Desulfovibrio desulfuricans: one gene and its partner. The protein of the gene in region 2 interacts with the protein of the main gene of each other region in a pairwise test. Links are inferred from orthologs where the notes say so. Each region holds a gene or a part of one and is shown on either strand. Other genes may lie near its edges.

The links. The genes of interacting proteins can lie anywhere in the genome.
Region 1: the proteins of sfsA (region 2) and NE637_RS10505 interact in binary tests that used the Escherichia coli proteins (3 or more experiments, as listed by UniProt). The link is inferred for Desulfovibrio desulfuricans from one-to-one orthologs.

What each region holds. Positions count from the first base shown.
Region 1 is NZ_JANFYZ010000007.1:144,006-147,036, reverse strand. Bases 74-2,871 are described here. They hold NE637_RS10505 (glutamate-5-semialdehyde dehydrogenase), read left to right. Parts: upstream 74-741; coding sequence 742-2,001; downstream 2,002-2,871. Other genes in these bases: NE637_RS10495 (tetratricopeptide repeat protein), read left to right, coding at 2,709-2,871; nadD (nicotinate (nicotinamide) nucleotide adenylyltransferase), read left to right, coding at 2,002-2,715; NE637_RS10510 (tetratricopeptide repeat protein), read right to left, coding at 74-557. In the rest of the region: more of NE637_RS10510, read right to left, coding at 1-73; more of NE637_RS10495, read left to right, coding at 2,872-3,031. UniProt on the Escherichia coli protein: Catalyzes the NADPH-dependent reduction of L-glutamate 5-phosphate into L-glutamate 5-semialdehyde and phosphate. The product spontaneously undergoes cyclization to form 1-pyrroline-5-carboxylate.
Region 2 is NZ_JANFYZ010000004.1:193,394-196,359, forward strand. The notes cover bases 209-2,966. They hold sfsA (DNA/RNA nuclease SfsA), read left to right. Parts: upstream 209-1,027; coding sequence 1,028-1,906; downstream 1,907-2,966. Other genes in these bases: NE637_RS06660 (pyridoxal phosphate-dependent aminotransferase), read right to left, coding at 209-938; NE637_RS06670 (methylated-DNA--[protein]-cysteine S-methyltransferase), read right to left, coding at 2,573-2,966. In the rest of the region: more of NE637_RS06660, read right to left, coding at 1-208. UniProt on the Escherichia coli protein: Binds to DNA non-specifically. Could be a regulatory factor involved in maltose metabolism.

The sequences.
Region 1 (3,031 bases), on a different replicon or contig from region 2:
GCAACAGCGGCTTCGGCCATCATCTGCTTGAGCTGGGGAGCGGTAACTTCGCCCGGCAGCGCGGCTTGCAGCTTTTGCAGCTGAGCAAGGGCATCGGCGTATTTTCCGGCCTTGAGCATGGCTCCGGCCTCGTTCATGCCGGCAACCAGCGCAAGGGGGCCGTCGCTTGCCTTGGCGGCCTTGGCAAAGGCATCCGCGGCGGTGGCGTTGTCGCCGTTGCTCATGGCGCTTTGGCCCAAGGCCAGATAGGCGGAAAACCGTACGTCCGAGGGGGCTTTTTCCGCCAGGGCGGCAAGTTCCTTGACCTGCGCGGGGCCGCTGGTTTGCAGCACAATGCGCGCAAGCGACTGCCGCGCCTCATCGTTTTTGGATGTGCTGTACCAGCGCCAGATGCCGGTACCCGCCAGAACCAGCACAAACAGCACCACAATGCTGGCTATGGTGCCAGCGTGGCGCAGCATGAACTGGAGCATGGGGGCGCTTTCGGAGCTGACTTCTGCCTGAAGGTCGCGCAACAGGGGGGAATCCTCTGCGCCTTGATTCTTTTGCGGATTCATGTATCAAAACTCCTTAGGGAGGCGGAACCGCCGTAGTTTTTCCGCGCGTTTGCCCTGCGCGTTCCATGATCGGCGGAGCTGGACGGAAGCTTTTTTCTTAGGCCAGAATCAACCCCTCTGTCAAAACAAATATCCTCTGGTCAGGCGGCCTGCGCGGCCCCGGCCAATACAATAAGGAGTATGCATGACGCCTGCAGAAGAAATGTCGCGCCTTGGCGCGCGGGCAAAGGAAGCGGCCAGGGCCATAGCCAAGGCCCACCCCGATGCCAAAACGCAAGCCCTGCTTGGGCTGGCGCAACTGCTGCAGGAGCGGGAGGCCGAAATTCTGGCCGCCAATGCGGAAGACCTTGCTGCGGCCCGTGCCGCCGGGCAGGATGCCCCCCGCCTTGACCGCTTGACGCTTACCCCCGCCATTATGGATGAAATGCGCGCAGCCTGCCGCCACGTGGCCAATCTGCCCGACCCCGTAGGTGCTACGGAACGCCAGTGGCAGCGCCCCAATGGATTGCTTGTGGGCCGTATGCGCGTGCCGCTGGGCGTGATCGCCATGATCTACGAGGCGCGCCCCAATGTGACCATCGATGCCGCCATTTTGTGCATCAAGGCGGGCAATGCGGTTATTCTGCGCGGCGGCAGCGAGGCTTTGCGCTCAAACATCGCCCTTGCCAAGGCCCTGTGCGATGCGCTGGCCCAGGCGGGACTGCCCGCCGATGCCGCCCAGCTTGTATCCATTCCCGGACACGAGGCCGTCAACGCCCTGTGCAAGCTCGACCGTTATATTGATGTTATAATTCCGCGCGGCGGCGAGGGCCTTGTGCGCGCCGTGACCGAGGCTGCCACCATGCCCGTGCTCAAGCACTTCAAGGGCGTGTGCCACGCTTATATTGATGCGGATGCCGATCTGGACGTAGCGGCGGAGATTGTTTTTAACGGCAAGGTGCAGCGCCCCGGCGTGTGCAACGCGCTGGAATGCCTGCTGGTGCACCGCGGCGTGGCCAAGGATTTTCTGCCCAAGGTGGCGGCAAAGCTTGGTGCCGCCGGGGTGGAATTTCGCGCCTGCCCGCAATCGCTGCCCCTGCTTGGCGCAACTGCCGTTGCTCAGCGGCCTGATGATCTGGGGCAGGAATTTCATGCTCTGGTGCTTGCCGTGTGCGTGGTGGAAAGTATGGATGCCGCGCTGGATCACATTGCCCGCTACGGCTCAAATCACACGGAAATCATCTGCACCAACAACCACGAGCATGCCATGCGCTTTTTGCGCGAGGCGGATGCTTCCATGGTGGCGGTCAATGCTTCGAGCCGTTTCAACGACGGCGGGCAGCTTGGCCTTGGCGCGGAAATAGGCATTTCTACCTCAAAGCTGCATGCCTACGGTCCCATGGGCGTGGACGAACTGACCACCACCAAGTTTGTGGTGCTTGGCCAGGGGCAGGTGCGCGTATAGATGGCGGAAGCGGCGTCCCCCCCGCCGGGCCGGGCCATTCTTGGCGGCAGTTTTAACCCGCCCCACGTGGGACACCTGCGGCTGGCCATTGAGGCCCGCGAGGCCTTGGGCGATCTTGTGCAGGGCGTGGATATGGTGCCTTGCGCCGTGCCGCCGCACAAGGCGCAGAGCGCCATGCTGCCCTTTGATCTGCGCGCCCGGATGGTGGAAGCCTGCGCTCAGGGCTTGCCCTGGCTGCGCTGCAACCGGATGGAGGCTCAGCGCCAGGGGCCGTCGTATACGTGGGATACGCTTTGCGCCTACCGTGAGGCAGAGCCGGATACGGATCTGTATTTTATTCTGGGCAGCCCGGATTTTGCCTTGCTCTCCACATGGCATAAGGGGCTGGATTTGCCCCGGCTGTGTCATTTTGTGGTTGTGCCCCGCAAGGGGCATACCTCTGCCGATTTTATCACCGCCGCTAAAACCATGTGGCCCGATGCCGCAGAGCGCGCTCCATTGTTATCTGCCTGCCCGTGTATGACCTTGCCGGGGGGCGGGCTGGCGCATTTTCTTTCTGTGCCGTGGCTGGCGGTGAGCGCCTCTCGGGTGCGACAGCTCTGGCTGACGGGCCGCAATGTGGATTTTCTTGTGCCGGATGCGGCCTTGCAGATTTTGCGAAACAACGCTCAAACAGTGCGGCATCACTGGCTGGAGGACGGCTCGGCATGCTGACAACTGCTCCCAAAGAAATCAGGGAAAATATCGCCCGTGCAATGGGCTATCTGCGGCGTGATGAAGTTGAGCGCGCCCTTGTGACCATGAGTGAAGCGCTGCGGCTTCTGGCCGGGGTAAAGCTGATGCGTTCCGCAAGGGCGGAACTGGATATCCAGATCGGGGAATTCTTGGGAGGCATTGTGCGCCATAGCGCGCTGCAACCGCTGCTTGATCCCGGCAATACGGGTAAACCGCGCAGCATCACCCTGCAAGCGGGCAAGGAAGCAACGCTTTCAACCGTGCTGGATGGGCTGGCCAAAATTCTGGAAACTGC
Region 2 (2,966 bases):
GCAAAGGGCCAGCCCTCAATGATCTTCATGGCAAAATCGCGCCGCCGCACAAAGGCCTCGCGCATTTTGTCCACGCATTCCATGCTGCCGGTCAGGGCCGCAAGGCCCGCCTTCTGCGCGATGGAGCAGATATTCGAGGTGCTGTGGCCCTGCATGGCCGATATCTTTTTGATCAGGGTCGGGTGCGCAGCCAAAAAGCCCACGCGCCAGCCTGTCATGGCGTAGCTCTTCGAGAGGCCGTTGAGCACGGCCACCTGCTCTGGATACTTGGCAAACCAGCGGATGGCGCTGGTCATTTTGGCAGGGGCGAACACAAGCTGGTCGTAAATTTCATCAGAGAGCACAAACAGCCCGCGCGCGATGGCCCAATCCATAATGGCTGTAAACTCGGCCTCGGTGTAGACCGCGCCAGTGGGATTGCTGGGCGAGTTCAGAATGAGCAGCTTGGTTTTATCCGTGGTATGCGCCTCAAGCATGGCGGGCGTCACCTTGAAGCCCTGCTCCGGCCCGGCCAGCACAGGCACGGGGGTTGCGCCGGTCAGCATGACCATATCGGGGTAGCTGAGCCAGTACGGGGCAGGCACAAGCACCTCGTCGCCGGGGTTGAGCGTCGCCTGCATGAAATTATAGAGGCAGTGCTTGCCGCCCGCGCCGATAACAATGGATTCCATTGGAACCGGAACGCCGTAGTTTCTTTCAAAATACGCGCCCGCAGCCTTGCGGAGTTCGGGAATGCCCGGCACGGCGGTGTAGCGGCAAAAATTGTCGTCAATAGCCGCTTTGGCAGCCTCGCAAACGTGTTTGGGCGTGGGAAAGTCCGGCTCGCCCACGGCAAGGCTGATTACTGAAATGCCCTGGGCCTTAAGCTCGAGGGCGCGGCTGTTGACACTGAGTGTCAGAGAAGGTTTGATACTGCTCAGACGGTCTGAAATCTGCATAAGGGGGCTCCTTGGCGTATGCAACGCACCCGCAATCGGCAGGCGTACTCACAACTGGCTGTTTCTAGCAGCTTCATATCGGGGTGTAAATGAGCTCTGAACCCAAAAATGCAGCACATGCAGCCGCTGTCGATCTCTCCCAGCCTTCATGCGCAGCCGCGCCCAACTCTGCGAGCACTCCTCCGCTGCTGCCCTTGCCGCCCCACTGCATTGTGGCCGCCTTTGTGGCGCGCCGCAAACGCTTCAGCGTGCTGTTGCAGCATCAGGGCGCAGACCTGTGGGTGCACAGCAACAATTCGGGCAGCATGCTGGGTCTGTGCCTGCCGGGCGCGCCGGTGCTGGCATCCCCGGCAAGCAACCCTGACCGCAAGCTCAAATATACGCAGGAATGCGTGTGGCTGGCGCGCAGGGCCGTGCCAGAACTGGTTGAGAACGCGCACGAATCTGGCTCATACGAATCTGGCGCTCACTCCCCTGCCAGCGGCTTCTGGGTTGGCGTGAACACAAGCACCCCCAACCGCATGCTTGAGGCGGCTTTTCACGCGCGCCGCCTGCCCTTTGCCCAAGGCTACACCACCCTCGTGCGCGAGGCCAAACGCGGACAAAGCAGGCTGGACGGCCTGCTCACGGCCCCCGATCTGCCGCCCCTGTGGGTGGAGTGCAAAAACGTCACGATGGTGGAAGACAACGCCGCGTGCTTCCCCGATGCCGCCAGCGAACGCGGGCAAAAACACCTGCGCGAACTTATGGACATTGTGGCCTGCGGCGAACGCGCCGCCATGTTCTATCTGGTGCAGCGCCCGGACGGAGAATGCTTTGCTCCGGCGGATTTCATTGATCCAGCCTACGCCGCCCTGTTTTACGAAGCGCTCTCCGCAGGGGTGGAGATGTATCCCTTCCGCGCACTCGTCAGCCCTGCGGGCATAGACCTTGGCCCCATGCTGCCCGTGCGTCCGCAGCACCCGTAATTCCCGTCGCTTGAGCAGGCCCATGCGCTTGGCGCAATACTTTGGTGGTTAGGAACAGTTTGTTCAAAGAATTATTTCAATAATAACAGAATAATAAATTAATTGCGCACAATTTGAGCGCCCGCATTTAAGGAATTGATTTTCGGCAGCGGCAGAATGGAGGGGGAGCCTTCATCCTGCCGCTGCCGTTTTTTGAGCGCCGCGAGGCAATGGACGTGCCCCGCAAGCAGGAGCTGGAGTTCCTGCCCAACGTCGCAGGGCTGCCCATCCTTGAAATGTTCAAAACAAACATAAAAATTACAATAAGTTATTATATTTTTGAACAATATCTACGCCCATTTTTTGTTCTTGCGCACAATGCCGACATTCTGCCCAATAGCGGAACCAGAGTTCATTCTTGCGCCCGCAGGGCCAGATTATGCACAAACAAGCATGCAAATTAATATTATGTTTTCAGTGTGTTACATTATTTGCGAACATTATCGCCAGAGCAGAACGCACACATAGCAACACAAGAAACGCGGTCATATGCGGAGAAACGCAAGTGGGAAGATGCGGCACCCGGCGTGGGCGTACCATCCGGGCAAAAAGGACTGTGCGCGCAAAAAAGCCGCCCCGAAGGACGGCTTAGAAAAAGGTACACGTGTCGTCTGAAAAAGCCTGCGGCTACATGTAACCCTCCAGATGCAACAGGGCTTCCTTGATCGGCAATCCGCCGCCGTAGCCAACCATGCTGCCGTCCGCGCCGATAACGCGGTGGCAGGGAATGAATATGGCAATGGGGTTGCGATTATTGGCAAGGCCCACCGCGCGGTATCCCTTGGGGCAATTGGCGGCTTCGGCTACCTGCCTGTAGCTGCGGGTCTGCCCGTAGGGTATCGTTTGCAGGGTACGCCACACGCCGCGCTGAAAGTCCGTGCCCTCCGGGGCAAGGGGCAAATCAAAATCGCGGCGCTTCCCGGTCAGATATTCGTCAAGCTGCTTAAAGGCCTCACGCAACAGGGGTGTTTCCTGCTCCGTGGTATTTTTCAATGCTTCAAAAGGAGCCGTGGGGCCAAGA